Regions from separate parts of the Methylobacterium sp. TK31 genome, predicted to be linked through region 2. Evidence: predicted binding sites of a transcription regulator. Region 2 holds the regulator's gene; each other region holds the start of a gene.
The links. Region 2 encodes LexA, which represses DNA repair genes until DNA is damaged. Its sites were predicted from a motif close to TGTTCNNNNTGTGTTCNG; they were not measured.

Region 1 (10,643 bases), 240 kb from region 2:
TCGACCGCATCGTGCCGGCGCTGTTCGGATTGTGCGTGGCTCTGCTGATCTTTGGAGTGATCTATCTCGATCCGCTCGCACTGAAGCAGCTGTGCCGACACATCATCGGATCGCTCGGGTTTTTTTCAAATATCCAGTATTATCAGGAGGCGGGATATTTTGACCGGCAAAGCGATCTGAAGTGGTTGCTGCACACTTGGTCGTTGTCGGTCGAGTGGCAGTTCTACCTCATCTACCCGGTCTTTCTCGCGCTGGTCTGGAAGCTCGCGCCGAAACTGTCTCTGTTGCGGCTGATGGTCTGGATCGGGTGCGGGCTGTCCCTGGCCCTCTGCATCTTTCTGCCCACCTCTCATCAATCCGCGGCGTTCTACCTGTTGCCGACGCGGGCATGGGAGATGCTGGCCGGCGGCCTCGTCGCGCTCCACCCCATCGCCTGGTCGCAGGCGAAGATCCAGCGCGCCGTCCAGATCGGCAGCCTGGCCGTGCTGGTGTTCTGCATCGTCGCCTTCGACGCCTACATGCCATGGCCTTCCTACCGGGCGGCGCTACCCGTTGCGGCCACCTGTCTGTTCCTGCTGGCCAATCGAGGGGATTCCGATCTGATCCGGCTTCCGGCCGCCCAGCTTCTGGGGGAATGGTCCTACTCGATCTATCTCTGGCATTGGCCGCTCGCGGTCGCGATCCATCACTTCTCGCTGCCGGTGCCGCTAATCGCGGGAGCCGGTCCGCTCGCGGTCATGGTGTTCGCCGGGCGCTTCGTGCAGCGAACCGGTTTTCCCGCGATGCATGGGGGTAATGCCCGCCGGCTCGGTCTGATCGCCATGATCGGAGCGGTCGCGGGATTGTCCGGCTATGCCGTGCGCCAGCAGGGCCTGCCGGAGCGCCGACCGAACCTCGTCGCCGCGTTCGAGGATCTCGCCTCGGTCGATGCGGACTGGGCCTATCCTAAGCGTTGCGATCGGCTCGCGCAGGACCCGCTCCTGCCGGCGTGCAAGCTCGCGGGGCGGGCGCGGGGTGACATCCTGTTCGTCGGGGATTCGATTACCCAGGCGATCTACGGCCGGTGGGCCAAGGCCGATGCGGCCACGCATCCGAACCTCACGTTCGTAACATATGGCGGGTGCCCGGTCCTGCCCGGCGTCAATCGTCACGAGCCGGGATCAGCCTGCGGAACCTTCCTCGATCATGCCCTGCTCCTGGCGGAGGGAGGGGCGTATCAACGCGTGGTCCTCACCTCGCTGTGGTCCGGTTATTTTCGCTCCGGGCAGACCGTTTGCTTCATGGACGGCGATCGCTGCGTGGACTGGACGCCAGAAACCCTGCCCGGTCTTCTCGATCAATCGATGCAGACCTTGAAGGAGCAGCTTCAGCGCGTGCGGCAATCCGGGACCGAAGTCGCTATCCTGCTCACCTATCCGTTCAGCGAATTCGATGTTCCGCAGGAACTGGTGAAGCGCCTGTACCTCGGTCAGGACACGGCGAACGTGCAGTCGATCGATCGCGTGCACTTCCGCCAGCTCAGCCAGCCGATCCACGATCGGCTGAGGACCCTGGCGCAGGAGATCGGCGCGGAAATCCTCGATCCGGCGCCGTGGATGTGCGGGATCGATACGTGCCCGGCGGTGAATGCCGAACTGCGGCCCCTGTATATCGACCAGGTCCATCTTCGGGAGAGCGTCATCCAGGGGCAGCGCTTCGCCTTCCTAGACCGCCTCGTCCGCCCGCTCGTGAAAGAGGTCGCGCGTCCGAGCGGCGAGTGACCGTCGGAATCGATCCGGCAGCGTATTCTTCCCGGATCCGGCGCTGCGGCCGGGCGCGGGCATGTCGCCGTTTGGTCAGGACGTCCGGTTGAAGGCGGTACTGATGTAATTGTACATCCCGTTCGTCCGGTCGGCGAAGAAGCGTAACGCGCCCACGATCGCCAGGAAGACGAGGCCCATGATGAGGCCGTACTCGATCATCGTCGAACCGGACGTGTCTTTCAGGAAGCGCCGAGCCAGTGTTCGGAAGCGCGGGACCGGCCGAGAGCCATGCCGATCCCTGGAATGGTTGATGTCCAGTTCGGTCATGGCCCCGTGACGTCTTTCGCCGAATTCGCTCGTGCGGGACGATAGACGGCTTTCCTTGCGGAGGACTTAAGCGGATCGCCGAAGTTCCACGCAGCCCCGGTCGACAGGCCCGAGCCGCCGGATGACACCGACGGCCTGGGTCCCGGCCTCGGGCCTCGACCGTCAGGCCTTGCCGGATTCCTTGCGGAGGGCATCGATGCGCTGGGAGGCCTCGGCCTTGTCGAGATCGGGATCGAAGGCCTCCGGATCCTTCGCCTCCTCGGACAGGGTCTTGAGGTAGGAGGCCTGCGCACCGGTCATCGGCTCACCGCCGGTGGTCCACTGGCTCGGGTCCTTGATCTGGTTCGAAACGTCCTTCGGATCGGTCTTCGGATTCTCGTCCGCCCTGGATGCGGACGCTTTGGACTCGGAGGCCTTGGACTTGGAATCCTGGGCCTTGGAAGCCTGGGTGCTGGCCATGATGGAATTCTCCGGTTCACGAAATGTTCTGGTGAACGCGGGGCCCGCATCCCGGTTCCTGCCAGGGGGCCGTGGCGGCCGGCTTGTCCCGTGGTCAAGTGTCTCACGGGTTCGGAGGCCGTTGGTCCACGGGTCCGGTCCAGGCCCGTCATCGCGCTGCGGGGAGCGACAGGATCACGGGCCGGGGGATTCGCCCGGCGCCGAGGCTTGACGGGTGGTGACGGGGCTGGAACATGTCAACAACGCTGACGTAAATCGAGGTCGCCCCCGACGTGACTGCCCACGCGATGCGAGATGCCGAGTCCGATGCGCCGCCCTCCTCCGGCTCCGGGGACGATCTCATCGAGTTGCTGTTCTTTGCCTACCGGGATTTCGTCGGCGATCCCGACCGCATCCTGGCGCAGTACGGCTTCGGCCGCGCCCATCATCGGGTGCTGCACTTCGTCGACCGCTATCCAGGTCTTACGATCGCCGAACTCCTCGATATCCTGCGCATCACCAAGCAGAGCCTCAACCGGGTGCTGAAGGATTTGATCGACCAGGGCTACATCGTGCAGAAGACCGGCACCAGCGACCGGCGCCAGCGGCTGCTGTTCTGCACCGCCGCCGGGGCGGACCTCGCCGGCGACCTGATGCGGGTGCAGAGCCGGCGGGTGGCGCGGGCGCTCGCGGCCTCGGAGCGCGGCGGCGAGGCGCCGCTTTCGGCCGAGAGCTTCCTGTTCGGCATGATCGAGCCGGACGCACGCGCGGCCGTCCAGCGCCTGATGGCCCGGCGCGCACGGAGCGTCGCCTGATGGGCACCGCCGGAGCGCGCACGAACGCCGAGCTGCCCGACCATGCGCCCCACATCCTCGTGGTCGACGACGATCGCCGGGTGCGGGAACTGCTGTCGCGCTTCCTCTACGAGCAGGGGTTTCGCGTGACCGCCGCCGGCAACGTCCCGGAGGCCCGCACCAAGGCGCAGTGCTTCGTCTTCGACGCCCTGGTGCTCGACGTGATGATGCCCGGCGAGAGCGGCTTCGACTATGCCCGGGAGGTGCGCCAGACCTCGCGGGTGCCGATCCTGATGCTTACCGCCCGCTCGAACCCCAACGACCGGGTGATGGGCCTGGAGATCGGCGCCGACGACTACCTCCCGAAGCCCTTCGAGCCGCGCGAACTGATCCTGCGCCTGTCGAACATCATCAAGCGGCGCAGCCCAGACGGCGGCGGCGCGCGCGCGCAGGGGTACGACACCGTGACCTTCGGCCCCTTCGCCTACCGGATCGACCGGGGCGAGCTGCGCCGCGAGGACGAACTCATCCGCATCACCGAGCGTGAGCGCGAGATCCTCACCATCCTGGCCCAGGCCGCCGGCGCCAATGTCGAGCGCGAGGCCCTGGCCGGGAGCGGCGGTCTTGCGGCCGAGCGCAGCATCGACGTGCAGATCAACCGCCTGCGCCGCAAGACCGAGGTCGACCCGGCCAATCCGCTGTTCCTGCAGACCGTGCGGGGCGTCGGTTACCGCCTCGCGGTCGATTGAGCCCATGGCCGCCGCCGGCCTCCTGCAGCGCACGGCGACCCGCCTCGCCGCCCTGCCCCGGCCCGGGCGACTCTGGCGCCTGGTCAGCCGCGCCATCGGCGACGTGCTGCCGAAGGGGCTCTATGCCCGCTCGCTGATCATCATCATCGCGCCGGTGGTGCTGCTGCAGTCGGTGATCGCCTACACCTTCATGGAGCGCCACTGGCAGCTCGTGACGCGCCGCCTCTCCGCCGCCGTCACCGCCGACGTCGCCGCGCTGATCGACATCTACGAGAGTTATCCGCAGGACAAGGATTCCGAGACCCTGACCCGGATCGCCAATGACCGGCTCAACCTCGACGTCGACATTCTGAAGGGCGCCAAGCTGCCGCCGGCCGGGCCGCGGCCGTTCTTCTCGATCCTCGACGAGGCGCTCTCCGACGAGATCCGGCGCCAGATCCGCCGGCCCTACTGGATCGACACCGTGGGCCGCTCCAGCCTGATCGAGATCCGGGTTTCGATCCCCGACGGGGTGATGCGCGTCACCGCCCGGCGCAGCATGGCCTACGCCTCGAACTCGCACATTTTCCTGCTCTGGATGAGTGGCTCGTCCCTGGTGCTGCTCGGCGTCGCGATCCTTTTCCTGCGCAACCAGATCAAGCCGATCCTGCGGCTGGCGGCGGTCGCGGAGAGTTTCGGCAAGGGCCGCGAGATCGAGTTCCGGCCCCGCGGCGCCCGCGAGGTTCGCCAGGCCGGCCACGCCTTCATTGAGATGAAGCGGCGCATCGAGCGGGCGATGGAACAGCGCACCACGATGCTGAACGGGGTCAGCCACGACCTGCGTACCATCATCACGCGGTTCAAGCTCTCCCTCGCCTTGGTCGAACAGACCCCGGAGGTCGAGGACCTGCAGCGCGACGTCGACGAGATGAGCCGGATGCTCGAGGCCTACCTGGCCTTCGCCCGCGGCGATTCGGGCGAGGCCGCGGTGCCCACCGACATGCGGGCGCTCCTCGAGGACCTGCGCACCGATGTCGAGCGCCTCGGCGCCCACGTGGAGGCCGTGGAGATGGAGGACCATCCGCAGCTGACCCTGCGGCCGGACGCGATGCGGCGCTGCCTCTTCAACCTCGCGGCCAATGCCGCCCGCTACGGCGAGACCGTCGCCATCACCGGCCGGCGCGAGGCCCGCGCCTTCCTCGTCTCCATCGACGACGACGGACCCGGCATCGCGGTCGAGCAGCGCGAGGAGGTGTTCAAGCCCTTCGTCCGGCTCGACGACGCGCGCCAGGATGCGGGCGGCTCCGGCCTCGGGCTCTCCATCGCCCGTGACATCGCCCGCGCCCATGGCGGCGACGTCAGCCTGCACGACAGCCCGCTCGGGGGCCTGCGTGCCACGGTGCGGATCCCGGCCTGATCCGGGCTCATCGACCGCAGGCAAGCGTGGCCGATCCAGCTTGGCGACCGGTGCGCGGCGATGCTATGAGGGTCGCAGTAAACGCCACAGGGGCCGGTGAACCGGGTCCGACAGAGGTTGAGAGACCCGCGCCAATGAAGAGCCCGCTGACCCCCCTCCTGATCCTCCTGCTCCTGCCGATCACCGCCATCTGCGCCGTGCTCTACACGGATGCGGGCATCGAGGCAGCGCTGTTCTACGCCACCGTGAAGACCTTCGCGGTGCTCTTCGTCGTCGCCGGTGGCCTCTGCTTCGCCGCGAGCCGCCTCGCCGCTCGCAGCGAGGGCTGACCGCGCCTTCGAAGCTCGCAGGACGCAACGAAAAGGCCCGGACCGAAAGGTCCGGGCCTTTTCGTTGCGGGGCCCGCCGCAGGCCTATTCGGCGGCGATGCGGGGCGGCGGGAACGGCTTCGGGTCGTTGGCCGTATGGGTCGGCGGCAGGGCGAACGCGCCCTCCGTCGGCTCGTCCACGGCGCCGACGAAGCGGCCGAAGAGGCGCACGAACAGGCGCGAGAGGTCGTCCACCAGGATGAAGATCGCCGGCACGAAGACCAGCGACAGGCCGGTGGAAACGATGAGGCCGCCGATCACCGCGATGGCCATCGGTGCGCGGAACTCGCCGCCGATGCCGAGCGCCATGGCCGAGGGCACCATGCCGGCCGCCATGGCGATGGTGGTCATCACGATGGGGCGCGCCCGCTTGCGGCCCGCATCCACGATGGCGGTGACCCGGTCGACGCCGCGGGCCATCTCCTCGACGGCGAAGTCCACCAGCATGATGGCGTTCTTGGTCACCACCCCCATCAGCATCAGGATGCCGATCACCACCGGCATCGAGATCGGCTTGTTGAAGATGAGCAGCCCGAGGATCGCGCCGCCGATGGAGAGGGGCAGCGAGAACAGGATGGTCAGCGGCTGCAGGAAGTTGCCGAACAGCAGCACCAGCACGCCGAAGACCATCATCAGGCCGGCGCCCATGGCCAGCGCGAAGCCCTCGAAGACCTCGCCCATCACCTCGGCGTCGCCGGTCTGCCGGATGGTGACGCCGGGCGGCAGGTCCTTGGCGGTGGGCAGGGCGAGCACCGCGCCGATCAGCGCCCCGAGCGCGTCCGAGCCCTCCATGTCGGCCTCGAGGGCCACGCGGATTGCGCGGTCGTAGCGGTCGATGGCGGTCGGTCCGCGCCCGAGGCTGAGGTCGGCCACGGTGGAGAGCGGCACGGCCGCGCCGCCCTTCACCGGCACCTTCAGAGTCTCGATCTGCGCGAGGTCGCCGCGCAGGCGCTCGGGCAACTGCACCCGGATCGGTACTTGCCGGTCGATGGTGTTGAACTTGGCTAGGTTCGCGCCGATGTCGCCGATGGTCCCGACCCGGACCGTCTCGGCGATGAGGTCGGTGGAGACGCCGAGATCGGCCGCGACCCCGGCCTTCGGCCGGATCCGGATCTCGGTGCGGTCCAGCGGCGCCGTCGAGAGCACGTTGACGAGATGCGGCACGCTCGCCGCCTCGCGCTGGAGCCGCGCTGCCGTCTCGGCCACCACCGCCTTGTCGGGGCCGGAAACGATCAGCGTGACGTCGCGCTGGCCGCCCTCGCGCAGGGCCCAGAACCGGATGTCGGGCACGTCGTGCAGGATCGCCCGGATGGCCGTGTCGACCTGCTTCTGGGTGCGGTGACGGGTGTTCTTCGGGGTGAGGTTGATGGTGAAGGTGGCGAGCCGGACCTCCTTCTTCGCGGGCAGCTGGCGGCCGCCGTCGACGAAGACGCTGCGCACCTCCGGCAGGGCGCGGATGCGCTCCACCAGGCCGTCGCTCACCTGCGTGGTGTCGGACAGGCGCGCGCCGGGCGGCAGCTCGACCACGAAGATCGTGCGGGCGGCGTCCTCCGCCGGCAGGAAGCCCGCCGGCAGCAGGCCGGTCGATAGGATCGACCCCGCAAAGCAGGCAAGCCCCAGCACGAGGGTGATGAACTTGTGGCGCACCGACCAGGCGACGACGCGGGTGTAGCCCCGCATCACCGGGCCCTCGCGGCTGTGGTCGGGGCCGTGGTCGCGCAGGAAGTAGGCCGCGAGCAGAGGCGTGATCAGGCGCGCGACGAGGAGCGACATGAACACCGCCGCCGCGATGGTCAGGCCGAACTGCTTGAAATACTGCCCGGCAATGCCGCTCATGAAGGAGACGGGGGCGAAGATCGCCATGATCGTCGCCGTGATGGCGATGACGGCAAGGCCGATCTCGTCGGCGGCTTCCAGGGCGGCGCGGTAGGGGGATTTGCCCATGCGCATGTGGCGGACGATGTTCTCGATCTCCACGATGGCGTCGTCGACGAGGATGCCCGTGACCAGCGTGATCGCCAGCAGGCTGACGGCGTTCAAGGAGAAGCCGAGGCTGCTCATCACCCAGAAGGTCGGCAGCACCGAGAGCGGCAGGGCGATCGAGGCGATCAGCGTGGCGCGCCAGTCGCGCAGGAACAGGAACACGACGATCACCGCCAGCGCCGCGCCCTCGACGAGGCTCAGCATCGCCGAGTGGTAATTGCCCACCGTGTTGGTGACCGAGGTGTCGATGACGTCGAAGCGCACGCCCGGATGGCGGGTGCCGAGTTCCGCGATGCGCTTGGCGACGCCGACCGCCACCTCCGCGTCGCTGGCGCCGGTGGAGCGCGAGATCGCGAAGGCCACCACCGGCTCGCCGTTGAAGCGCGCGAAGGTACGAGGCTCCTCCGAGCCGTCCACAAGGCTGGCGAGTTCGTCGAGGCGGACCTTGCGGCCGCCCGGCACGACGATCGAGGTTTCCGCCAGGATATCGAGGCTGGCCGCCCCCGCCAGGGTCCGGATGGACTGCTCCTGACCGCCGAGTTCGCCGCGCCCGCCGGCCATGTCGGCGGCGGTGAGGCGCAGCTGGCGGTTGACGTCGGCGGCCGTGATCCCGAGCGCGAGCAGGCGGTCGGGCTTCAGGATCACCCGGACCTCGCGGGCGACGCCGCCGAGGCGCTCGACGCCGCCGACCCCCTTCACGCTCTGCACCTGCCGGGCGATGACGTCGTCGATCAGCCAGGACAGGTCCTCCGGCGTCATCGCCGGGGCCGAGGCGCCGTAGATCATGATCGGCAGGCCCGCGATCTCGACGCGGTTGATGATCGGCTCCTCGATGGTGCGGGGCAGGTTCACCCGCACCTTCGAGATAGCGTCCTTCACATCGTTGACCGCCCGGTCGCTGTTCACCTCGAGACGGAACTCGATCGTGGTGCTGGAGACGCCCTCCGAGATCGTCGAGATGACGTGCTTGACGCCCTTCACCCCCGCCACCGCGTCCTCGACGACCTTGGTCACCTGGGTCTGCAGTTCGGAGGGCGCGGCCCCCGATTGCAGCACCTGCACGGAGACGATGGGGATGTCGATGTTGGGAAAGCGCGTGATCGGCAGTGCCCGGAAGCTGACGAGGCCGAGCACCACCAACACGAGGAAGAGGACGAGGGAGGGGATCGGCTTGCGGATCGCCCAGGCCGAGATGTTCAGGCGCATGGGATCGTCCGATCAGCGGGGTGCGGCGTCGGCCGCCGGGAAAGGCGCGGCATCGGCCGCCTTCACAGTCGGGATGACGGGCCGGACGCGATCGCCGTCGCGCAGGAAGCTGCTGGCCCGGGCCACCACCACCTCGTCGGCACTGACGCCGGAGCGGATCTCCAGGACACCGTCGGCGGCGAGGCCGGGCACGATCCGGCGGGCCTCGACGCGCTCCCCGGCGACGATGAAGACGCTCGCGCCGCCATCGGCCCCGTAAAGCACCGCCGAGAGCGGCACCGCCACGCCGATGCGGCGCGCGACCTCGACCTTGCCGCGGGCGAAGGCGCCGATGCGCAGGCCGGGGTCGGGATCGAGGCCGATGCGGATGCGCCCGAGGCGCGTGGTGCGGTCGATCTCCGGATCGATGCGGCGCACCTGCCCCTTCAGGGTCCGTCCCTCGTCCCAGTCCAGGCGGACGGGGTCGCCGACATGGAGGCGCGGCATCCAGACCTCCGGGACCTCGCCCTCCAGCTCGATCTCGCCGCGGGCGATCAGGCGGAACATCGGCTCGCCGGCGGCCGTCGCGGTGGCGCCGACCCGGGCGGTGCGGCGGCTGACGATCCCGGCCTCGGGCGCGCGAATCTCGGTGCGGGCGCGTCGCAGGGCGATCTCCGCCCCCTGCGCTCGCGCGGTGGCGAGATCGGCCTCGGCGAGTTGGAGCCCGCCGCGTGCGGCCGCAAGGCGCCCCTCGTTGCCCTGGGCGGTGGAGATGCGCTGCTCCAGGGTCACCGCCGTGGCGTTGCCGGTGCGGATCAGGCTGCGCGTGCGTTCGAGGGCGAGGTTGGCCTCGACCTGGGCGGCCTCGGCCTGAACGATCTGGCTGCGGGCCTGGATGATCGCGGCTTGCGCCTTGGCGATGGCGGCGGCGTTGGCCGCTTCCTGGGTCACGATCATCTCGAGGGAGAGCCGCGCCAGGGGCTGGCCGCGGGCGACATGGGCCCCCTCCTCCACCAGGAGTTCGGTAATCCGGGTGCCCTCGATCTCCGGCGCCACGAGGATCTCGTCGCGCGGCACCAGCGTCCCGGTAACCACCGCGCGCTCCACCACCTCGCGCTGGATTGCCGGGACCACCGTGACGGCGGGTGCGACGGCGGCCGGATCGGGAACCGCCGCGGGCTCGGCCGCGGAGGCGCGCGGGGCGGTGCCGGCGAGCAGCGCCAGCGTGAGGAGCGGTATCCGGGCGAGCGACGCGGACCGAAGGCAGTGCAACAGGGATCGCATGGCGGGCGGCTCGTCGACGTCGGACGTCCGAGGCATGGAGCGCGAGCCCGGCGATTTCATGGCCCACCCCTTCATGACGCACCTCCGTTTCAGGGCGCACCCCGCGGGCGACGTCCGGATGCCACCGGAGGGACGTCCCTCCGGTGCCGCTGCCCGCAACTTTCGGCCTGCTGTCACGTTGAGAGGAGCATAGACCTTTCCCGCTAAGGGGTTAACGATCCATGAGCATCTTCGAGGTTCGCCAGCAGACCAACGGCGCCGTTCTCTGGACGGGCAGCGCGCTAGACGCGGCCTCCGCCCTCGACGCGATGGCCCGCGAGGCCGGCTACACCGATTTCCAGGACCTGCCGGAGGACATCCGCGCGGCCCATCCGGTG
Region 2 (10,643 bases):
CCGGGGCGGTCGCGGCGGCGTTGGTGACCGGCAAGCGGGGCCTCATCAACGGGGAGACCAACGACATCCTGCGGGCCGCGGGCATCTATCACGTGGTCTCGATCTCCGGCCTGCACATGGTCCTGGCGGCCGGGGTGGTGTTCTGGCTCGTGCGGGCGCTGCTCGCCGTGGTGCCGTTCGCAGCGCTGCATTGGCCGATCAAGAAGATCGCGTCCGCCGTCGCCATGGTGGGTGTGACCGCCTATTGCGTGTTTTCCGGATGGGACATCGCCGCCGAACGGTCGCTGATCATGACCCTGGTCATGCTCGGCGCGATCCTGGTCGACCGGCCGGCCCTCAGCATGCGCAACCTGGCGATCGCCGCCCTGATCGCGCTGGCCCGCGAACCGGAGGGCCTTCTCGGACCAAGCTTCCAGATGTCGTTCGGAGCGGTCGCCGGCCTGATCGCTTGCGCGCCGTTGATCGCGGGGAGCGCCCTCGGTCGCGATGGCGCAGGCTGGCTGCCGCGCCTGTTCGCCCTCGTCACGACAGCGATCCTCGGGACCCTGGCAACGACGCTCGTGGCCCAGATCGCCACCGCCCCCTTCGCGACCTATCACTTCCAGACGGTGCAGCCCTTCGGACTCGTGGGCAACGCGCTCACCTTGCCGCTCGTCTCCCTGGCCGTGATGCCGTCGGCGGTCCTCGGCATTCTCGCCTATCCGTTCGCGCTGGATCAGCCGGTCTGGTGGGCGATGGGCCTCGCGGTCCGCGGCATGCTGACCATCTCGACTTGGATCGCGGGATTCGGGAACGCGGTTCTGGTGGTGCCGGCCTTCGGCGCCGGTGCCCTCGGGCTACTGGCCTCGGCCCTGATCATCCTGACCCTACCTGCCTCGTCGCTGCGCTGGCTCGGCCTCTGTCCGGCAACAATCGGCATCGTTCTCGCTACGTTTCCGGAGCGAAACGACATCTACATCGATCGCGAAGGGGTGGGCGCAGCCATCCGTGAGCGCAACGGGCAGCTCGCGATCCTCGGCCGCCCGCCACCCTTCGTGCTCGGCCAATGGCTCAAGGCCGACGGGGACGGACGCCGGGCGGAAGAGATCAGTGCCTTCCGGGGCGCGCGGTGCGATGGCCTCGGCTGCACTCTGACCACGCCGGATGGCCGCAGCCTTGCCCTCGTCACCGACAAACGGGCGCTTCCGGAAGATTGCGCACGCACCGAGATCTTGATCACCCGGCAGGCCACGCCGCCCGGTTGCGGCGCCGCCTTGATCCTCGATCGGGACTTCCTGGCGGCCCACGGTGCGACGGCGATCCGCCTCGCCCGCGATGGACCCGTCATCACCACGGTCAAGCGTCCCGGAGACAGAGTGCCGTGGCGGGCGACACCGCCGAGGAAGGAGGCCAACCTCTCGCTCCTTCAGCCGGCCCCTTCACCGAACCAGAAGGCGCCCGAGCGGGAGCTTCCGGATCCCGATCCGCCCGGCGACGAACCGAGCGACGGGACCCTTCAGTAACGACGAACGAGGCTAACCAGACGCCCTTGGATCTGGACCCGGTCCGGCCCGAGCACGCGCGTCTCATAGGCCGGGTTCGCCGCTTCGAGGGCGATGGAGGAGCCGCGTCGGCGCAGGCGCTTCAGGGTCGCCTCCTCATCGTCGATCAGAGCCACGATGATGTCGCCCGTATTGGCCGTGTCCTGCTTGCGGATGACCACGAGATCGCCGTCCAGGATGCCCGCCTCGATCATCGAATCGCCGCGCACCTCCAGGGCGTAGTGCTCGCCACCAGCCAGGAAATCCGGTGACATCGTCACCGAGTGGCTCTGCTCCTGAATGGCGGAGATGGGCGTACCGGCCGCGATCCGGCCCATCACCGGGATGGTCACCGCACGCCCGCTCTCGTCGGTGGCCTGCGTCGTCGGCAAGCGGGAGACCGCGGCACCAGCTGGCAGACCCTTGCCCTTGCCGCCCTCGACCACGCTCGGCGTGAAGCGGCGCACCTCAGGTGCAGGAGCAGCACGCGGGGCGCCGGCGCTCCCACCGAGGCTCTCCGGCATCCGGATGACTTCGATGGCCCGTGCCCGGTTCGGGAGACGGCGCAGGAAGCCGCGCTCTTCCAGCGCCGTAATCAACCGATGGATGCCGGACTTCGACTTGAGATCGAGAGCGTCCTTCATCTCGTCGAAGGAGGGGGGAACGCCGCTCTCGCGCATCCGGAGCTGGATGAACTGGAGCAGGTCCAGCTGCTTACGCGTCAACATGCGGGACACTCTTCGTTGGCGCCGGGGATCGCGGCGAGCGGCATCAGAAACAAAACACGAACATGTTAAACGTTCCGTAAGTGTTCTGCAAGGGTTCCTGCCGAAAGCGCGGATAGCCCGACGACTGTTCCGTCGAGGACAGGTTTCGCGGAGGCCGCCGACCGCCACCTGGAGGGGATCGCTCAGAGTGCATGAGCGCAGTCGAGATCGAATGGAGCTCGGCGCCGTCCATGCGACCCGGACGCGATGCCCGCTACCGCTTCCCGCTCCGTCCCGCCTTCGATGCGGCGTCGGCGCCTGAACCGGTGGGGCCGCGGGGGTCCTGCCAGAAGGTATCGAACAGGCGCTGCATGGCGCGTGCGTTCTCCTGCTGTACCTCGAGGCCGGTCTGGAACATCTGCTGCACCAGGTCGAAGGGGGCATCCGAGGCCGCCTTGTCCGGCACGGCGGGCGCGGGAGCCGTGAGCCGGGGCTGCGCAGGGCGCGACCGCGCCTGAGGAGCGGACGGTGCCGGGCTGGTCGCGTTGCTGCCGGACTTCAGGAAGGCCTCCATCATCTGCGACCAAGCATTGGGCGGGAACCCGAACGGGTTCGCCTCCGCGCGGGGGGCCGGCGCGGGCGATGGAGCCTGATTGATCATCACGTGGACAATCCCGGCCACCACCATGCCGGCCATGGCGGGCAGCATTTGCTTCAGAGCCGGCATCGCCACGCCGCTGACGGTCGCGGCCTGCTGCAGCACCGCCTGGCTGAGATGCGGCGACCCGAACAGCTGCTTGACCAGCATGTCCATCTGCGGTGTCGCGCTCGGTGCCGGGGACGCGGTCGGTCCAATGAGGTTGAACAGGTGGGCAAAGCCTGTCGGATCGTGGGCGACGTTGCGCTGCAACCCCATGGTCAGGGCCGGCAGCAGGGCCTCCATCGCGCGCAGGCTCTGCTCCGGCGAGAGCCCGAATTGCCGTCCCAGTCCCTGCGCGTTGGCGCCCGCCTGCGCCTGGAGGATGTCGAACAGATTGAACATGGCGGCCTCGCGGACGAACAGCGGTTTTCCCGGTTATCGACCCGGGTGTACCGCGCGAAGTCTGTCGCATCCGATGAGCACTGACCAGCCCGGGCGCCTCATGGCTGCCCGATTCCACGCCGAGGCCCGGCGGCATCAACCTGTTTCTTGCCCAGGACACGCCGATGCGCTTCCCCGCGCCCCTGATCGAGGGCCGCCTCGTGCGGCGCTACAAGCGCTTCCTCGCCGATCTGGAGTTGGCCGACGGCACCCTCGTGACGGCTCACTGCCCCAATCCCGGGGCGATGCTGGGTCTCGCCGTACCGGGCGCACGAGCTCTTCTGTCCGAGGCCCGGAGCCCGACGCGCAAGCTCGCCTATTCCTGGGAGCTGGTGGAGGCGAACCTGCCGGGTGGCCGGCAATGGGTGGGCATCAACACGATGCGGCCGAACGCTCTGGTGGCGGAAGCCTTCGCCGACACCACCCTGCCGGCGCTCGCGGGCTATTCGGGTCTCCGCCCGGAAGTCCGCTACGCGCAGGCGAGCCGGGTCGATTTCCTCGCCACGGGCGAGGGGATGCCTCCCTGCCATGTCGAGGTGAAGAACTGCCACCTGATGCGCAGCCCGGGCCTCGCGGAATTTCCGGATTGCGTCGCCGCCCGCAGTACCCGCCACATGGCGGACCTCGCCGCCGTCGTGGGAGCCGGCGGTCGCGCCATGGTCGTCATCGTGGTCCAGATGTGGGCGGAGCGGTTCGACGCGGCGCGGGACCTCGACCCTGCCTTCGACCAAGCGTTCCAGGCCGCCCGGGCTGCCGGTGTCGCAGTGCATGCCTATCGCTGCCGGATCGATCCGAAGGGGATCACCCTCGCGGACGCCATTCCGGTCCTGTAGCACGCCCTCGTCAGGCGGCGCGCTCGAAGATCAAATTCAGGCGCGTCCGGGCGATCCGGCGATAGCCGTGCTGCTCCAGGAGGGCGGGCAGGTCGATCTGCCACTGGTCCGTGCCGTTCTCGACGATCAGCAGCCGCGGATGGAGCGCGGCGGGAGCGGCCCGCAGGAACGGCTCCAGGATCAGGTCCTCGGCCCCCTCGACGTCGAGCTTCATCGCGTCGATGCGCTCGATGCCCTCGCCGCGGGCGAGATCGAACAGGGGCACCGCCGGCACCCGGATCTGCGCCCCTTCGTTCGTCCCGACGATCTTCAGGCTCGATTCACCCCGGTTGCGGGGATCGACGAACAGGGTGAGTTCGCCGGCCTTGTCGGCGACGGCGCAGGCTACCGCCTTGACCGTCCCGAACGGGTTCTGGCCGATGTTGTAGGTAAGGCGGTCGAAGACGTCCGGCTGCGGCTCCACCGCGAGGATGCGCGCGCGCGGCCCCGCGAAGGCCGCGACGAACAGCGCATAGGCGCCGATATTCGCGCCGATATCGAGGAAGGTGCAGCCGGGCTGGAGCTTCGCACGCAGCAATGCACGCTCTTCCGGATCGAAGAACTGCGGGGTGAAGAGCACCTTCTTCTCGCAGTTGTTGTTGTAGGGGTAGAGCCGCATGCGGGCGCCGTAGCGCTCAACGTCGAGGGGCGCCCCCCGCAGAAGGCCGATCGCCACCCGTCGCAGAAACAGGGCGAGGCGCCGACCGGCCCAGCTGGCATAGGAGATCCGCCCGGTCTGGTGGGCGATGCGGGCGACGAGGCCGGTGGGAGCGTAGGTGCCGTAGGGCTGGGTATCTTTCATCGTGCCTGCTGATGCCAGCGCGCGCGCGCGGCGGCAAGCGAAGGCGACACGATCGAAGGGTGGAAGGCGGCTCGCGCGTATGGGAGGCGCTCCGACGCGTCGACCCTCCGACGATCGTCGAAACTGGCTTCGACCGTTTCAGGACAACGTCTCGACAGGCGAGGAGAACAGCTGGACTGAATTTCGGTGCTCAGACCTGTTCCATTGTGGCAACACCACGACGCAAACCCAGCACCTCAGGCCGGAATTGCCTCAAAATTAGGCGCCTGCACAAAGGATAGCTTTGCCGTACGGGAGAACCTTTGAGAACCTCGCCCTAACGCAGATGTCTCCGCAGAGTTCCCATGGCCATGCACCGCTCGCTCCTCGCCCTCTCAGCCGTCCTGCTGTCCTCGGTCTGCGCCTTCGCAGCCGACATGCCGGCGAAGGTGCTGGCCGTTCCCGCCCCGCCCGCGCCGTGCAAGGCCGAGATCACCTTCCCGGCCTACGGCGGCTTTATCAAGCAGAACCCGAACCCGTCCTGCCTGACCCTCGGCGCCTTCGGCGACATCTATGTCGGCGGTGCGGTCACGGGCTACTTCTACGATCAGAGCAATGTGACCTCCATCGCACTGCCAGGCATTGCCGCCGATCGCTTCGCGCGCGCCGACTTCTCGAACCTGATGGGCTTCATCCAGAAGGCCGATGGTCCCTTCCAGTTCTACGCCGCCTTCGGCGCCTACTCGATCCCGGGCCTGGGCGCGCCGATCTTCAGCGCCATCGATCAGACCAACCTGCTGTTTTCGCCGGCTCCGATCGTCTTCGGCAAGTACGTGATCAACGACAACTGGTCGGTCCAGGGCGGCCGCATGCCGACCCTGATCGGCTCGGAACTGCCCTTCACCTTCCAGAACCTCAACATCTCGCGTGGCCTCCTCTTCGCCCAGGAGAACGTCATCAACCACGGCGTGCAGGTCAATTACTCGGACGGCCCATGGGCGGCCTCGTTCGCCGCGACCGATGGCTTTTTCTCGGGTGAGCTCAACTGGGTCACGGGCGCGATCACCTATAAAATCGACTCCGCTAATACGATCGGCATCAACGGCGGCACCCACTTCTCCAGCTACACCAAGTTCGACTTAACGGATCGCAGCCTGCGCAACCAGTTCGCGACCCCCGCGACGCTTCAGAACAGCAGCATCATCAGCGCGAACTACACCTATGCCGACGGTCCCTGGATCCTGACGCCTTACATCCAATACACCAATGTCGAGCGGAACGATTTCATCGGCCTCGCCGGAGCCGAGACCTTCGGTGGCGCGATCCTCGCCAGCTACGCCTTCACCGACAACTTCGCCCTTGCGGGTCGATTCGAATACATCTCGCAGAGTGGCAATAGCCGCACGGGCCTCCCCCTCCAGTCAAACGTCCTCTACGGACCCGGCAGCTCCGCCCTGTCGTTCACGGTCACTCCGACCTTCACCTTTGACCGCTTCTTCGTCCGCGGCGAGTTCTCGACCGTGCAGCTCTACGACATCACCGTCGACCGCGCGCTCAACGTCGGCACCGGCTTCGGCCGCAACGGCGTGAAGACCTCGCAGGAGCGCTACATGCTCGAGACCGGCATCACTTTCTGATCCGATCTGACGGTCCGGTTCGGTGAAACGCGGCGGCAGGGCAACCTGCCGCCGCTTTCTTTTGTGGTCTCGTGCCGGCGCAGGGCTTCCGTCCGGGTAACTGGCGGTCCAAGGAGGCGATCACCATGCCCCGAGCGATAAGGCCCGAGCCCATGCAGAGCTTCGATTCAGACGGTGTCACCCTCGCCTATGTCGACGTCCCAGCCGTCGGCGGATCGGGCGATCCGATCCTGCTGATCCACGGCTTCGCCTCGAATCACGCGGTGAACTGGGTCAACACCCTCTGGGTCCGCACCCTCACCCAGGCCGGCTACCGCACGATCGCGTTCGACAACCGGGGCCACGGCGAGAGTCAGAAGCTCTACGATCCGGAGGCCTACGGCGCCGATCTCATGGCCCAGGATGCGCGTCGCCTGCTCGACCATCTCGGCATCCGCCGAGCCGACGTCATGGGCTACTCGATGGGCGCGCGCATCGCCGCGTTTCTCGCCCTCGACGCTCCGGAGCGGGTGCGCTCCCTGCTGCTCGGCGGCCTCGGCCTGCACCTCGTGGAGGGCAAGGGCCTGCCGGACGGCATCGCCGAGGCCCTGGAGGCGGAACCCGGCGCGCGCGCACCGAACCCGACGGCCGCCGCGTTCCGTACCTTCGCCGAGCAGACGAAGAGCGATCTGCGAGCCCTGGCCGCCTGCATGCGCGGCTCGCGCCAAGCCCTGTCGCGCGCGGAGGTCGCGGAGATCCAGGTCCCGACCCTGGTGACGACCGGCACCCTCGACACGGTATCGGGCTCCGGCCCGGCGCTGGCGGCGCTGTTCCCGAACGCTGCCGCCCTCGAACTGCAGAACCGCGATCACAGTACCGCCGTCGGCGACCGCGGCCACCGCACGGGCGTGCTCGAGTTCCTGGCCAAGCGACCCTGACGGGACGCTCGGCGCCTCAGCTCTTCAGGCGGTAGCCGGTTCGGAAGATCCAGGTCACGCCAGCGAGGCACAGGACCAGGAACACCAGCGCCATGGCGAAGCTGATGCCGACGCCGACATCCGAGGTGCCGAAGAAGGCCCAGCGGAAGCCGCTGATCAGGTAGACCACCGGGTTGGCGAGGCTCACCGCTCGCCAGAACGGCGGCAGCATCTCGATGGCGTAGAAGCTGCCGCCGAGGAAAGTCAGCGGCGTGACGATGAGGAGCGGCACCAATTGCAGCTTCTCGAAGCCGTCCGCCCACAGGCCGATCAGGAAGCCGAACAGGCTGAAGGTCACCGCTGTCAGGAGCAGGAACAGCACCATCACGAAGGGGTGCTCAATGCGCAGGGGCACGAACAGAGCGGCGGTCGCCAGGATGATGAGCCCGATGAGGATCGATTTGGAGGCCGCCGCGCCGACATAGCCGAGCACGATCTCGAGGGGCGAGACCGGGGCCGAGAGGATCTCGTAGATCGTTCCGGCGAAGCGCGGAAAGTAGATGCCGAACGAGGCGTTGGCGATGCTCTGCGTCAGCAGCGAGAGCATCATCAGGCCGGGCACGATGAAGGCGCCGTATGCCACACCGTCCACCGAGGCGACGCGCGAGCCGATGGCGGCGCCGAAGACCACGAAGTACAGCGAGGTGGCGATGACCGGGGCGACAATGCTCTGCAGCGCCGTGCGCCAGAAGCGCGCCATCTCGAAGCCGTAGATGGCGCGGACCGCGTACCAGTTCATGCGCGTTCCTTCACGAGGTCGACGAAGATTTCCTCCAGCGAGGACTGGCTGGTCTGGAGGTCGCGGAAACGGATGCCGGCGGCGGCGAGGTCCGCCAGGAGCGCCGTGATGCCGGTCCGCTCGCCCTTGGTGTCGTAGGTGTAGACGAGATCCTGGCCGTCCGGCTTCAGGGTCAGGTCGTGCCGTGCCAGAGTCGGGGGGAGGGCGGTGAGCGGCTCCTGCAGATTCAAGGTCATCTGCTTCTTGCCGAGCTTGCGCATCAGTTCTGCCTTCTCCTCCACCAGGATGATCTCGCCCTTGCGGATCACCCCGATGCGATCGGCCATCTCCTCGGCTTCATCGATGTAGTGGGTTGTCAGGATGATGGTGACGCCCTTGTCGCGCAGGGAGCGCACGAGGCGCCACATATCCCGGCGCAGTTCGACGTCGACACCGGCGGTGGGCTCGTCGAGGAATAGGATCCGCGGCTCGTGGCTCAGCGCCTTCGCGATGAGAACGCGGCGTTTCATGCCGCCCGACAGCGTCATGATTCGCGCATCGCGCTTCTCCCAGAGCGAGAGATCGCGCAGCACGCGCTCGATATGTACAGGATCCGGACGAAGGCCGTAGAGACCGCGGCTGAAGCTCGTCGTCGCCCAAACCGTCTCGAAGGCGTCGGTGGTGAGTTCCTGCGGCACGAGGCCGATCAGTCGGCGGGCCTGGCGATAGTTCCGGGCGATGTCGTGCCCGCCGGCGAGAATGCGACCGCCGCTCGCCGTGACGATGCCGCACAGGATGCTGATCAGCGTCGTCTTGCCGGCTCCGTTCGGACCGAGCAGGGCGAAGATCTCCCCCTCGGCGATGTCGAGGCTGATGCCGTCGAGGGCTTTGAGGCCAGAGGCGTAGACCTTTGACAGGTTCTGGATCGAGATGATCGGCTGCATCGGAACTCCGCTGCGGCATGGCGCCGGCGCGATCGGGGCGGCCTTCTAGCACACGGCCGTCGCGGGTCGGTCTTGAAAACGCGAAAGCCGCCTCGCGGCGGCTTTCCCTGGTGTCGCAGAGGGAAGGATCAGGCCCGCAGGCGGGTCCTGACCTCGCCGAGGCTTTGGCGAACCAGGCCTTCCGCCGTTTCACCCTGCATGCGCTCGCGCAAAATGACCTCAGAGACCTTCACCGCGGCGTCGGCGGCGGCTGCGCGGACCTGAGCGGTCGCCTGGACCTCGGCCTGGGAGATCTTGGTCTCGGCCGATTTGGTACGGCGCGCGATGAAGTCGTTCAGGCGGGCATGGCCCTCGTCGGCGATGCGCTGGGCCTCTTCGCGGGCGGAGGCCACGATGGCCTCGGCCTCACGCTCGGCCTCGGTGCGGCGCTTCTTGTAATCGGCGAGGACGCCGGCGGCCTCCTCACGCAGGCGACGCGCCTCGTCGAGTTCGTGGCGGACGCGCTTGGCGCGCCCGTCGAGGGCCTTGGTGATCTGGTTGAAGCCGCCGACCTTCCAGACCACGGCCATGAACAGGACGAAGGCGACTGCGACCCAGAATTCGGCTTCCAACAACATGCTCGTCGTCCCAACTCGATGGTGTCCGGCGGTCCGGCGGGGTCTTCGACCCTCGGGTCCTGTCGGTCAGATGTGGTTTGGCGTCCCGCCTCAGTGCGGGAAGGCGACGCTGTCGAGGGCCTTGGTCAGGGCGGCCTCGTCCGGGCTGCGCCCGGTCAGGCGCTCGACGATGGCCGAAGCGGTCTCACCGGCGATGCCGCGGACATTGCCCATGGCCTCGGCGGTGCGGGTCCGCAGGGTCGCCTCGGAGGCGGCGATGCGGGCGTTCAGCTCCGACTCGAGGGCCTTGCGCTTGGTCTCGGCTTCCTGGGTCAGGGCCGTGCGGGTCTCGAGAGCGATGGCCTGGGCCTTGGCCTGCGCGTCGCTGAGGGATTTCTCGTAGGCCGCCCCGGCGGCATCCGCCTCAGCCTTCAGGCGCTGTGCCTCGTCGAGATCGCTCGACAGGCGCACGGCGCGGTCGTGCAGGATGGCTTGGATCCGCGGCAGCGCGATCTTGTCCATCAGGTAGTAGAGCAGCCCGAAGGCGAGGGCGAGCCAGATCAGCTGGGATGCGAAGGTGTGGCTCTCGAAGGGCGGGAAGCCGCCGCCGTGCTCGGCGGCCGGCGTCGCGGCGAAGCCTTCATGCGTTGCGGTCGAATGGGCCGGCTGAGCCATGACGTCCTTCGCGTAAATTCAGGGAGTGGGGACCGGACGCCTCTGCCATCCCTGGGGGAGGCGGCGTCCGGTCCGGTATCGGTTCGAGATCCGAGACGACGAGCGTGTCTTAGACGGCGAACAGGAGCAGCAGCGCGACGAGCAGCGAGAAGATGC
Region 3 (10,643 bases), 120 kb from region 2:
GGAACTCGACAGCGTCACCCGCACCCGCGGGCTGCACCGGCAGAGCCGGGCACGGGTGCCGTACCCGATCGTCGCCCTGGTCGGATATACCAACGCCGGCAAGTCGACGCTCTTCAACACCCTAACCAAGGCCCAGGTGATGGCGCAGGACATGCTGTTCGCCACCCTGGACCCGACGGCCCGGGCGACGAAGCTGCCCCACGGCGAGACCGTGATTCTCTCCGATACGGTCGGGTTCATCTCGGAGCTGCCGACCTCCCTCATCGCCGCCTTCCGGGCGACCCTGGAGGACGTGATCCATGCCGACATCCTGCTCCACGTCCGCGACGTGTCGCACGTCGACAGTGCCGCGCAGGCAGAGGATGTGGGCTCGGTGCTGCGCGAACTCGGGATCGAGACCTCGGCCTCCCGGATCATCGAGGTCTGGAACAAGGCCGACCTCCTCGACGCCGACGAGCGTACCCGGCTCCTGAACCTCAGCGGACACGGGCGCAGCGACCGCGACAGCGACGCGCCGGTGTTGGTCTCGGCCCTGACCGGGGAGGGGCTGGGCGTCCTGACGGCGCGCATCGAGGCGCGGATCGCGCGCCAGCGCTCGACCTTCGCGGTGATCCTTCCCCCGGAGGACGGGGCGGCGCTGCACTGGCTCTACGAGAATGCCGAGGTGCTGGACCGGCGCGAGGAGGAGGGGGGCACGATGCACCTCGCCATCCGCATCGCCCCGGAGAAGGAGCCGCGCTTCCTCAACCGCTTCGAGGGCGCGCGACGCCTGAACCGGGCGGGCTGAGAGAGCACCCGCCCGCGAGAGACGAACGGGAAACGCCCGCGATCCTCTCGGATCGCGGGCGTTCGCGTCTGAGCCTTGGCGGGCTCGCAGGCTTCAGGGTTGGAGCACGCCGTTGATGACGTGGATGACGCCGTTCGACTGCATCACGTTGGCGACCGTCACGGTGGCGGTGCTGCCCTTGGCGTCGGTCACGTAGACCTTCTTGCCCTTGGTCTGGACGACGAGCGGCTCGCCTTCGACCGTCTTCAGCTGCGCTTCGCCGCCGCCATCCTTGGCGAGCTTCATCAGATCCTTGGCCGTGTAGGTGCCGGGGACCACGTGGTAGGTCAGGATCTTGGTGAGCGTCGCCTTGTTCTCGGGCTTCACCAGGGTCTCGACGGTGCCGGCCGGGAGCTTGGCGAAGGCGGCATTGGTGGGCGCGAAGACCGTGAACGGACCGGGGCTCGACAGGGTGTCGACCAGGCCGGCGGCCTTCACGGCGGCGACGAGGGTGGTGTGATCCTTCGAATTCACCGCGTTCTCGACGATCGTCTTCGAGGCGTACATCGGCGCACCGCCGACCATCGGGTTCTTGGCGAAGGCCGTGACCGGGAAGGCGGCACCGACGGAGAAGGCGAGTACAACGGCGGCGATCTTGGAAGCCACCGGGCGACGGGCGTGACGAGTGATCATGAAGCGTATCCTCTAAAACGATTGCCCCTTTCGTGGGGGTCATCGTTCGGTACGGAGGACGGCCGGGAAAAGTTTCAGAGACGGGCGGATTGCATGGCCGGCCGGTTGGGGTCGCGCTCGGAAACGAGGCTCCGGCTCGAATCCGCGCTCGGAATGTCGCCACCGCCGAAAAAGCGAAAGCCCGCCCGACAGGTGTCGGACGGGCTTTGCTTGATCCTATCGGCGGCGGAGCCAGGCCCCATCGCCGAAGATCGGATCAGTACTTGCGGATGATCGGCGCGGGAGCGGCGGCGACCGGGGTCGGCGAGTACAGCGGCACAATCAGGCGGCCCGAGATCTCGGTGCTGTCGAAGCTGGCAGCGCTTCTGGCGACGGTGCGAGCGACATAGACCTGCCCGGTGGCGAAGCCGAAGTCGTAGCCGACGAGACCGCCCATCAGGAACCGACCGCGGTCGCCCTGAGCGGCATTGATGAGGTTGCCACCTTTGGCGCTGATGTCGAAGTTGTAGGTGCCGTACGCGATGGCACCGATCTCGAACTTACCGAACTTCTTGGTCGCGGTCAGATCGAGGTTCAGCGAGTCAGACAGAGAGTAGGACTGCGTGAAGCCGCCGAGGCCGATGTTGCGAACACCACCGAAGTTGGAGGGCGAGTCGTAGATGTTGGCGGTCAGGTTGGCGGTGAGGTTCCAGCCGTCGCCGGTGTAGCTGCCGGCAACGCCGAAGCGGTAGGTGTTCGAGGAGAGCTGGGGCAGCACGGCCGAGGCAGCGATCGTGCCGTTGTTCGTCACGAGGACGCCGCGGTCCCCGTTCAGCTCGTTGAGGTAGACACCTCCGAGCAAGCTGACGCCGAAGTTGTTGCCCAGATCGAAGGCCCAGATGCCGCCGACGAAGGTGCCGACGTTGATGGACAGGTCACGCAGGTTTGAGCCGCTCTTGCCGAAGGCGAACACGGTCGGGGGAGCCACGAGCAGCTCGATGCGGCCGCCGAGCGGAACCAGCGGGGTCGACCAGACCAGCACCGGGATGTTCACACCGACGTCGAGAGCAGACGGGTTGTCGCGCATCTGATAGACGAAGGTGTTCAGCGCATAGATGCCCTCGGGCAGCGGCGCGCCGGTGGCCAAGCCGACCTGCTCACCCGGAACCGTGGTGGACTGCGCGTAGGACGCGGTGGCGGTCATGCTGGCCGTGAGCGCGAGCGCTCCGGCGACGAGCCAGTTCTTCGACATTTTTACTCTTCCTTCCCAAGGATTTCAGGCGTCCGCCACGCAGCCGTCCGAACCATTCTGCCGATGCGCAGCTTGTTTGCGGCTTGTTTGCAGTTGGTCCGGCGGCCCCCCTTGCGGCCCGTTCTCAAGTCTCAACGTCGAGAACTATTCTACAGGACGCCGCGGAAGGACAGCGGAATGCTTGGAAACGGGGCAGTTCGAACCCGACCGTTGCGCAAAAGCCGCATTTTCGGTGCAGTGCGGCGGAAGAATTTGTTAACCTTTTGAGCAGGTTGGTCGGGCTCTCCCCCGGCGCTCCGGCACCCAGAACGGCAAAATACCGCTGAACTCTCAAGCCGTTATGGTTACGGTTCGCCCTCAGGACGATCCGGCAAACCGACGCTGGCCATTGCGCAGGCCGGGCCACCGGAAATGCCGCTTCCGGCGGGTTGATGCGCCGCCGAACGCCCGCCGACCGCTCCGCACCGACGAATCGGCACCGGTCTCGGCGAGTGGACGCCTATTCGGCGGCGGCCCGGCCCTTCACCGCTGCCGCGGCGGGCCGCCGAGCCAGTACGTCGCGCAGGAATCGCCCGGTGTGACTCGCCCGCGACTTGGCGATCTGTTCGGGGGTTCCTTCGGCGACGACCACGCCGCCGCCGTCGCCGCCTTCAGGGCCCATGTCGATGACCCAGTCGGCTGTCTTGATGACTTCGAGGTTGTGCTCGATCACGACCACGGTGTTGCCCTGGTCCACGAGTTCGTGGAGCACCTCCATCAGCTTGGCGACGTCGTGGAAGTGCAGGCCCGTCGTCGGCTCGTCGAGGATGTAGAGGGTGCGGCCGGTGGCACGCTTCGACAGTTCCTTCGAGAGCTTCACCCGCTGGGCCTCGCCGCCGGACAGGGTGGTCGCCTGCTGCCCGACCTTGACGTAGCCGAGGCCCACCCGGGCCAGGGTCTCCATCTTCTCGCGGATCGTCGGCACCGCCTTGAACAGGTCGGCGGCCTCCTCGACGGTCATGTCCAGGACGTCGGCGATGGAATGGTCGCGATACTTCACCTCGAGAGTCTCGCGGTCGTAGCGGCGGCCCTTGCAGACGTCGCAGGTGACGTAGACGTCCGGCAGGAAGTGCATCTCGATCTTGATGACGCCGTCGCCCGAGCAGGCCTCGCAGCGCCCGCCCTTCACGTTGAACGAGAACCGCCCGGCCTGGTAGCCGCGCGCCTTGGCCTCCGGCAGCCCGGCGAACCAGTCGCGGATCGGCGTGAAGGCGCCCGTATAGGTGGCCGGATTGGAGCGCGGCGTGCGGCCGATCGGCGACTGGTCGATGTCGATGACCTTGTCGAGATGCTCCAGCCCATCGAGGCGTTCGAAGGGGGCAGGATGCTCCAGGGCACCGTTCAGGGATTTGGCCACCGCCTTGTAGAGCGTATCGATGATCAGGGTCGACTTGCCGCCGCCGGAGACGCCTGAGATGCAGGTGAAGGTGCCGAGCGGGATCTCGACGGAGACGTTCTTGAGGTTGTTGCCGCGGGCACCGATCAGGCTAAGCTTGCCCTTGCGTCCCTTGCGGCGAGCTGTCGGGACGCGGACGCTCATCTCGCCGGTGAGGTACTTGGCGGTGAGCGAGGCCGGGTTCTTCAGGACCTCCTCCGGCGTCCCCTGCGCGATGATCTGCCCGCCATGGATGCCGGCGCCGGGGCCGACATCGACGACGTAATCGGCCTGCAGGATCGCGTCCTCGTCGTGCTCGACGACGATCACCGAGTTGCCGAGGTCGCGCAGACGCTTCAGCGTGCCGAGCAGACGCTCGTTGTCGCGCTGGTGCAGACCGATGGACGGCTCGTCGAGGACGTAGAGCACGCCGGTGAGCCCGGAGCCGATCTGCGAGGCGAGGCGGATGCGCTGGCTCTCGCCGCCCGAGAGCGAGCCGGAGCCCCGCGCGAGCGTCAGGTACTCGAGCCCGACATCGATCAGGAAGGTGAGCCGGTCGCGGATTTCCTTGAGGATCCGGTAGGCGATCTCGTTCTGCTTCTCCGTAAGCCTGCCCGGCAGATCCGAGAACCAGGCATGGGCGTCCCGCACCGAGAGGGCGGTGATCTCGCCTACATCCTGCATCGCGACCTTCACCGAAAGGGCCTCGAGCTTCAGACGCTTGCCGCCGCAGGTGGCGCAGGGCGTCTCGCTCATGAAGCGCGCGATCTCCTCGCGCGAGGTGTCGCTCTCGGTCTCCTTGTAGCGCCGCTCCAGGTTCGGGACGACGCCCTCGAAGGGCTTGTTGACCTCGTAGGCCCGCATCCCGTCGTCATAGGCGAAGCGCACCGACTCGGAGCCGGTGCCGTAGAGGACCACGTCGCGGGCCTTGGCCGGCAGATCCTTCCAGGCGACGGTGGTCTTGAAGCCGTAATGCCGGGCCAGCGCGTCGAGGGTCTGGCCGTAATAGGGCGAGGTCGACTTGGCCCAGGGGCCGACCGCGCCGCGCTTCAGGCTGAGCTTGGCGTCCGAGATCACGAGTTCGGGGTCGATCCGCATCTCGTGCCCGATGCCGCCGCAGGTCGGGCAGGCACCGAAGGGGTTGTTGAACGAGAACAGCCGGGGCTCGATCTCCGCGATGGTGAAGCCGGAGACGGGGCAGGCGAAGCGGGACGAGAAGGTGATGGCCTCACGCGGCGCCTCGCCCTCCGGTGTATCGGCGAACTCGATCAGCGCGATCCCGTCGGCGAGTTCGAGGGCGGTCTCGAAGGAATCGGCCAGCCGGGCGGCGATGTCGGCCCGGACCACGATCCGGTCCACCACCACGTCGATGTCGTGCTTCAGCTTCTTGTCGAGCTTGGGCACGTCGTCGATGGCATAGTATTCGCCGTCGATGCGCAGGCGCTGGAAGCCCTTCTTCTGGAACTCGGCGATCTCCTTGCGGTACTCGCCCTTGCGGCCGCGAATGACCGGGGCCAGGAGGTAGAGGCGGCTCTTCTCCGGAAGGGCGAGGACCCGGTCCACCATCTGGCTCACGGTCTGGCTCTCGATCGGCAGGCCGGTGGCGGGCGAGTAGGGGATGCCGACCCGCGCCCAGAGCAGGCGCATGTAGTCATAGATCTCCGTGACGGTGCCGACCGTCGAGCGTGGGTTCTTCGAGGTGGTCTTCTGCTCGATGGAGATCGCCGGCGAGAGCCCGTCGATCTGATCGACATCGGGTTTCGACATCATCTCGAGGAACTGGCGCGCATAGGCGGAGAGCGACTCGACATAGCGGCGCTGGCCCTCCGCGTAGATCGTGTCGAAGGCGAGCGACGACTTGCCGGACCCGGACAACCCCGTGAAGACCACGAGGCGATCGCGCGGGATCGTGAGGTCGATGTTCTTGAGATTGTGCTCCCGGGCGCCGCGCACCGAGATTACCCGCTGGTCGCGTGCGCCCTCGAACAGGGCCTCGATCTTCGCTTCGACCCGCTCGGCCTCGGCTTGCGATTTCTTGGCGGCGGCTTTGGCTTTGGCCATGAGGTCTCTTCGGGAACGTCTGCGGCGCGGAACTCGGTTGGACTCGACCAGAGCCCTCGCGGCATGTCGGGCGCACCACCGCGTCGGGCAAGGCGTGCGCCATGCATACCGGCCCCTCAGCTAGAACAAAAAGCGTACGCGGACAATATCGTGGGACTTTCGAGCAAAGGAACCCACCCGCGTACTCGCGATGAGAGCCGATCACCTGCGGCCGTGGCGGCTCCCACGACCGCGGCGACCAAAGCCGGCCATCAGGTCCGCCTGCGCCGAAGCCCGGGCGAATAGCCAGGCCTCTTCCCCGGAACGCGAACCGGCGCAAACGACACCCCGTTTCAGCCAAGTCTTCGCTGTGATACTGCCTAAAAATGTGACGATTGATGAAATTTTAGAGCAAAAGACCATCGTGCAACACAACTTTTACCGGTGTTCTGGACAGTGTCTCAGCATTTCCCAGCAGGTTTCACTCCATGTTCGTCGGTTTATTCGCTTCACTTCGCGTCCGCATTCTTCTGGTTGCCCTCGCGCCGTGCCTCGCCTTCGCGATGGTCGTCGGACTTGCCGTCACGGAGCGATTGAATGCTCGCACCCGGATGGTGCACGTGCAGGATCTGGTGGGCATGGCGGGCCGCATCAGCGCCGTCGTCCACGAGGCACAGCGCGAGCGCGGGGCCTCCAGCCTCTATCTCGGCGCCAAGGGAACCCAGTTCCGCTCCGAACTCGACGCCCAGCGCCTGCGCACCGATGCCGCGCGCAAAGCCCTGGACGAGAGCAGGGCCGGCCTGGATTTCGTCGCCTACGGCGCCGGCGTCGCCCGCCGCAACGATGTCCTGACGGAGCAGCTCGCCGGAATCGGCCCACACCGCGTCGCGGTGGACGGCCTCGGCCGGACGCCGGCCCAGAACATGGCGCTCTATTCGGGCATCATCGCCAACGCCCTCGACCTCGTGCGCGAGGTCTCCCAGGTGGCCGCCAGCGCCGACCTCGCCGGCCGCATCGCCTCCTATTCGTCCTTCCTCGCCCTGAAGGAGCTGGCGGGCCAGGAACGGGCCGCCGCCTCGGCGATCTTCGGCGCCGGCCGGATCGATCTCGCCGGCCACGAACGCCTCGCGGGTCTCAGTGCCGGCCAGGCCACCTACGAATCCCTGTTCCGCCTCGGCGCCGAGCCTGCGCAGGCCGCCCTGCTCGACGCCGGCAAGGCCGCACCCGCGGCCCGGGAGGTCGATCGCCTGCGCCGCCTCGTTCTCGACACGCCCCCCGGCGCCGCGCTCGCCTTCACCGACGCCCCGGCCTGGTTCGGCCTCGCGACGCAGCGCATCGATCAGCTGAAATCCATCGAGGACCGGCTCACCACCGATCTCGGCGCGGCCGCCGGTTCCGCCCGGGCCGAGGCCGAGCAGAGCGTGATGGTCTGGATGGCCGTCGGTTTGGCGACCCTGGTCCTGTCCTGCGGGTTGGCCTTCGCCTTCGGCACGGCCATCGCCCGTCCGCTCACCCGCATCGCCGCAGCGCTCACCGCCATCGGCCGCGGCGAGGATGCCGGCACGATCCCGCAGAATGGCGCCCGCGAGGTTCGCGCCATCGCGGCGGCGGCCGTCGATTTCGAGACCAGCGTGACCGAGCGCCGGCACATCGCCGCCGAGGCCGATTACCTCAACGCGCATGCCGCGGCCGCCCGGCGCGCCGAGATGGTCGCTCTGGCCGATCGCTTCGAGGCCCGGGCCAGCGGCATCGTCGAGGCGGTCTCGGCCGCGTCCAGCCAGCTGGAGACCGCGGCCTACGCCCTGACCCAGGCCGCGAGCGACACCGCGTCCCTGAGCGGGTCGGTGGCGGCAGCCTCCGCCGAGACCGCGGCCACAGCCGATACGGTGGCGGCGGCCACCGAGGAACTCAGCGCCTCGGTGCGCGAGATCGGCAACCGGGTCGAAGCCTCGACGGCGGTGGCGAGCGAGGCCGAACGCGATGCGGGCCGGATGGCCGAGGATGTGAACCGTCTGGCGCAGGCGGCGAGCAGCATCGGCGAGATCGTCGGGTTGATCACCAGCATCGCGGCACAGACCAACCTGCTCGCCCTCAACGCCACGATCGAGGCGGCGCGGGCCGGCGAGGCGGGGCGCGGATTCGCGGTCGTCGCGGCGGAGGTGAAGAGCCTCGCGACCCAGACCGCCAAGGCCACCGAGGAGATCGGCGCGAAGGTCGCGGAGATCTCGCAGTCCACGGACGCCTCCGTGACGGCGATCGGCGGGATCATGGAGGTCATCCGCCGGCTCAGCCGGATCTCGGGCGACATCTCGGCCGCCGTGGATCAGCAGGAGGCGGCCACCCAGGAGATTGCCCGCAATACCGTCCTCACCTCGGAGGGAACGAGGGCGGTGTCCGGGCACATCGTCGGGGTCCGCGAGGCGGCCGACTCCGCCCGCAACGGTTCGTCCCAGGTCCTCAGCGCGGCGAGCGACCTTGCCCGCCAGGCCGCGGCCCTGCGCCAGGAAGTCGACGGCTTCCTGGTCACGGTCCGGGCAGCCTGATCCCGGTTAGGGGTTGGTCTTCCAGGGGTTGATGACGCGCATCGCCGTCAGCTCCGGCTTCACGGTCTGGTCGACGCTGGTCGGCATCACCTTGCGGGCCTGCGCCATCATCTTGCGGGCCTGGTCGGCCGGCATGGCGCCGACCGGCAGCATCATCGCGGCGAGCTGGTTGCGCGTCCGCCGGTCGACGAAGTCGGAACGGCCGATGCTTTCGAAGTCACGGGCGGTGTGCCGGTCGTCGGGCCGGCCAACGAAGACCTTTGCGCCCTCCTTCAACACCACGATGTCGCCTGGACGAAGCGTCTCGTCCTTCATGAAGGCCGCCGCCGGACCGGCCTTCATGTCGAGGGGCGTCTGCCGATCCGTGACCTTGATCTGCAGGGGCTCGGATTTCGGAAGCGCGGCGTAGCGGATCTTGGGACGCTGGCGCGCGGCCTTCCGGATCGAGCGACGGGCCTGCTGGTAGTTGAAGCCGGGGTCCTGCATGGGCGCGGGTGCCACTTGCTGCACCGGCCGTGCGGGCGCAAAGAGCAGGTCGAACAGGCTGCCCTCGGCGCTCTGAGCGCTCGCCGGCAGCGTGAGCATCATCAGTCCGAAAGCGGGGGCAACCACAGCGCGCGAGGCTGCGGAGAGCGGGATCGTCGGCATCGATGTCTCCGAGTGAGGCGCCCGACTGCGCGCCGAGATGACCCCTTAACAAAAGCACAACCTCAACAGTTCCAAGGTTTTCAAAAGATGGTGAGGGCTGTTCTAAGACTTCGTGAGCATGCATGCAGAGCCACGAAGAGAAAAAAATCCCTCGCCCGGCGCGTCGTCGGCTCCGCTGCCTGATGGTCGGCGCCGAGACCCTCGTTCCGCGTCCGCATCAACGTTCGGCCCGCGACGCGATCCTGGCCGCGCGTCGCGCCGGCCGGACGGGATTCCTGCTCGGCGACACGACCGGCCTGGGCAAGACCCTGTCGGTCTGGGCCGCCGTCGCGGCCATGCCCGAGCGCGAGGTGCTCATCGTCTGCCCCAAGGGCGCGATGCCGCAATGGCGGCGCACGATCGCCCTGTCGGGTCTCGGCGAGAAGGCCGTGACGCTGATCAACTACGAGCGCACCAAGGCGCTGATGGCACCGCCTCCCGCGAGCAACCGGCGCTCGACGCGAGCGAAGAACAACGTGCTCGCCCGGCACGGCACGCCGAAGCGGACCTGGCCGCTGGTGGTCTTCGACGAGAGCCACCGGCTCCGGAATCCATACGCGCAGCAGAGCCTCGTCTGCCGTCAGATCGCGGAAGCGGCCGCCTTCACGATCTATCTCAGCGCCACCGCCGGTCAGGCCCCGCACGAACTGTCCTATCTCAGCCGCCTGCTGGGCGAGGCGGCGGGCCAGCCGACCGCGACCCTGGCGGAGTTCCGCGGCCTGATGCAGGGCCTCGGGATCGGACGAGCCAAGGGCCGCTGGACCAACTGGTCCTGGCAGGCGAACCCGCGCGACTGCACCGTGATGGCCGACCTGCTGTTCAAGGGACCAGGCGCGATCGGCCTGCGCCGGCGCCCCGGCGATATCGCCGGCTGGCCCGAGGTGCAGCGCGCCTTGAGCGCGGTCGCGCTCAGCCCGCCGGAGCGCCGGCTCTACGACGCGACTTGGCGCGAGTTCCGGCGGGAATGGGGCCTCCTCGGCGGCAGCACCCGCAAGCCGGTGGGCTGGGCGGCGGATTTGCGCTTCCGCCAGAAGGCCAGCCTGCTCCGAGTCTCCGGCACCACGGCCTTCGCCGACCTCCTGATGGAGGACGGCCACGCGGTCGCGATCTCGGTCGCCTTCCTGGAGACGGCGGCCGCTCTCGTCGAAGCCCTGCGGGCGGCGGGATGGCGCGCCGACGCGATCACCGGCACGCAATCGGGCGAGGCCAACGAGGCGGTGCGCCTCGCCTTTCAGACCGGCGCCCTCGACGCGGTGGTTTTCACGGTGA

Region 1: the regulator LexA is predicted to act here: its motif matches at 2,756-2,773, upstream of ACXJY8_RS10100 (DUF3072 domain-containing protein).
Region 3: the regulator LexA is predicted to act here: its motif matches at 6,287-6,304, upstream of uvrA (excinuclease ABC subunit UvrA).

Annotation. Positions count from the first base shown of each region.
Region 1 covers NZ_CM143964.1:2,200,407-2,211,049, forward strand. The annotation lists gene ACXJY8_RS10090 (acyltransferase family protein) at 1-1,760, shown strand, start outside; gene ACXJY8_RS10095 (Flp family type IVb pilin) at 1,836-2,069, opposite strand; gene ACXJY8_RS10100 (DUF3072 domain-containing protein) at 2,232-2,528, opposite strand; gene ACXJY8_RS10105 (MarR family winged helix-turn-helix transcriptional regulator) at 2,816-3,322, shown strand; gene ACXJY8_RS10110 (response regulator) at 3,322-4,050, shown strand; gene ACXJY8_RS10115 (ATP-binding protein) at 4,055-5,446, shown strand; gene ACXJY8_RS10120 (hypothetical protein) at 5,581-5,775, shown strand; gene ACXJY8_RS10125 (efflux RND transporter permease subunit) at 5,860-9,003, opposite strand; gene ACXJY8_RS10130 (efflux RND transporter periplasmic adaptor subunit) at 9,016-10,266, opposite strand; gene ACXJY8_RS10135 (hypothetical protein) at 10,488-10,643, shown strand, end outside.
Region 2 covers NZ_CM143964.1:2,439,697-2,450,339, reverse strand. The annotation lists gene ACXJY8_RS11260 (ComEC/Rec2 family competence protein) at 1-1,502, shown strand, start outside; gene lexA (transcriptional repressor LexA) at 1,496-2,248, opposite strand; gene ACXJY8_RS11250 (DUF937 domain-containing protein) at 2,502-3,269, opposite strand; gene sfsA (DNA/RNA nuclease SfsA) at 3,434-4,141, shown strand; gene ACXJY8_RS11240 (FkbM family methyltransferase) at 4,152-4,982, opposite strand; gene ACXJY8_RS11235 (outer membrane beta-barrel protein) at 5,327-6,598, shown strand; gene ACXJY8_RS11230 (alpha/beta fold hydrolase) at 6,751-7,515, shown strand; gene ACXJY8_RS11225 (ABC transporter permease) at 7,532-8,293, opposite strand; gene ACXJY8_RS11220 (ABC transporter ATP-binding protein) at 8,290-9,216, opposite strand; gene ACXJY8_RS11215 (F0F1 ATP synthase subunit B family protein) at 9,345-9,830, opposite strand; gene ACXJY8_RS11210 (F0F1 ATP synthase subunit B family protein) at 9,924-10,487, opposite strand; gene ACXJY8_RS11205 (F0F1 ATP synthase subunit C) at 10,597-10,643, opposite strand, start outside.
Region 3 covers NZ_CM143964.1:2,559,180-2,569,822, reverse strand. The annotation lists gene hflX (GTPase HflX) at 1-787, shown strand, start outside; gene ACXJY8_RS11900 (fasciclin domain-containing protein) at 881-1,459, opposite strand; gene ACXJY8_RS11895 (transporter family protein) at 1,716-2,690, opposite strand; gene uvrA (excinuclease ABC subunit UvrA) at 3,190-6,165, opposite strand; gene ACXJY8_RS11885 (methyl-accepting chemotaxis protein) at 6,633-8,687, shown strand; gene ACXJY8_RS11880 (hypothetical protein) at 8,694-9,335, opposite strand; gene ACXJY8_RS11875 (DEAD/DEAH box helicase family protein) at 9,458-10,643, shown strand, end outside.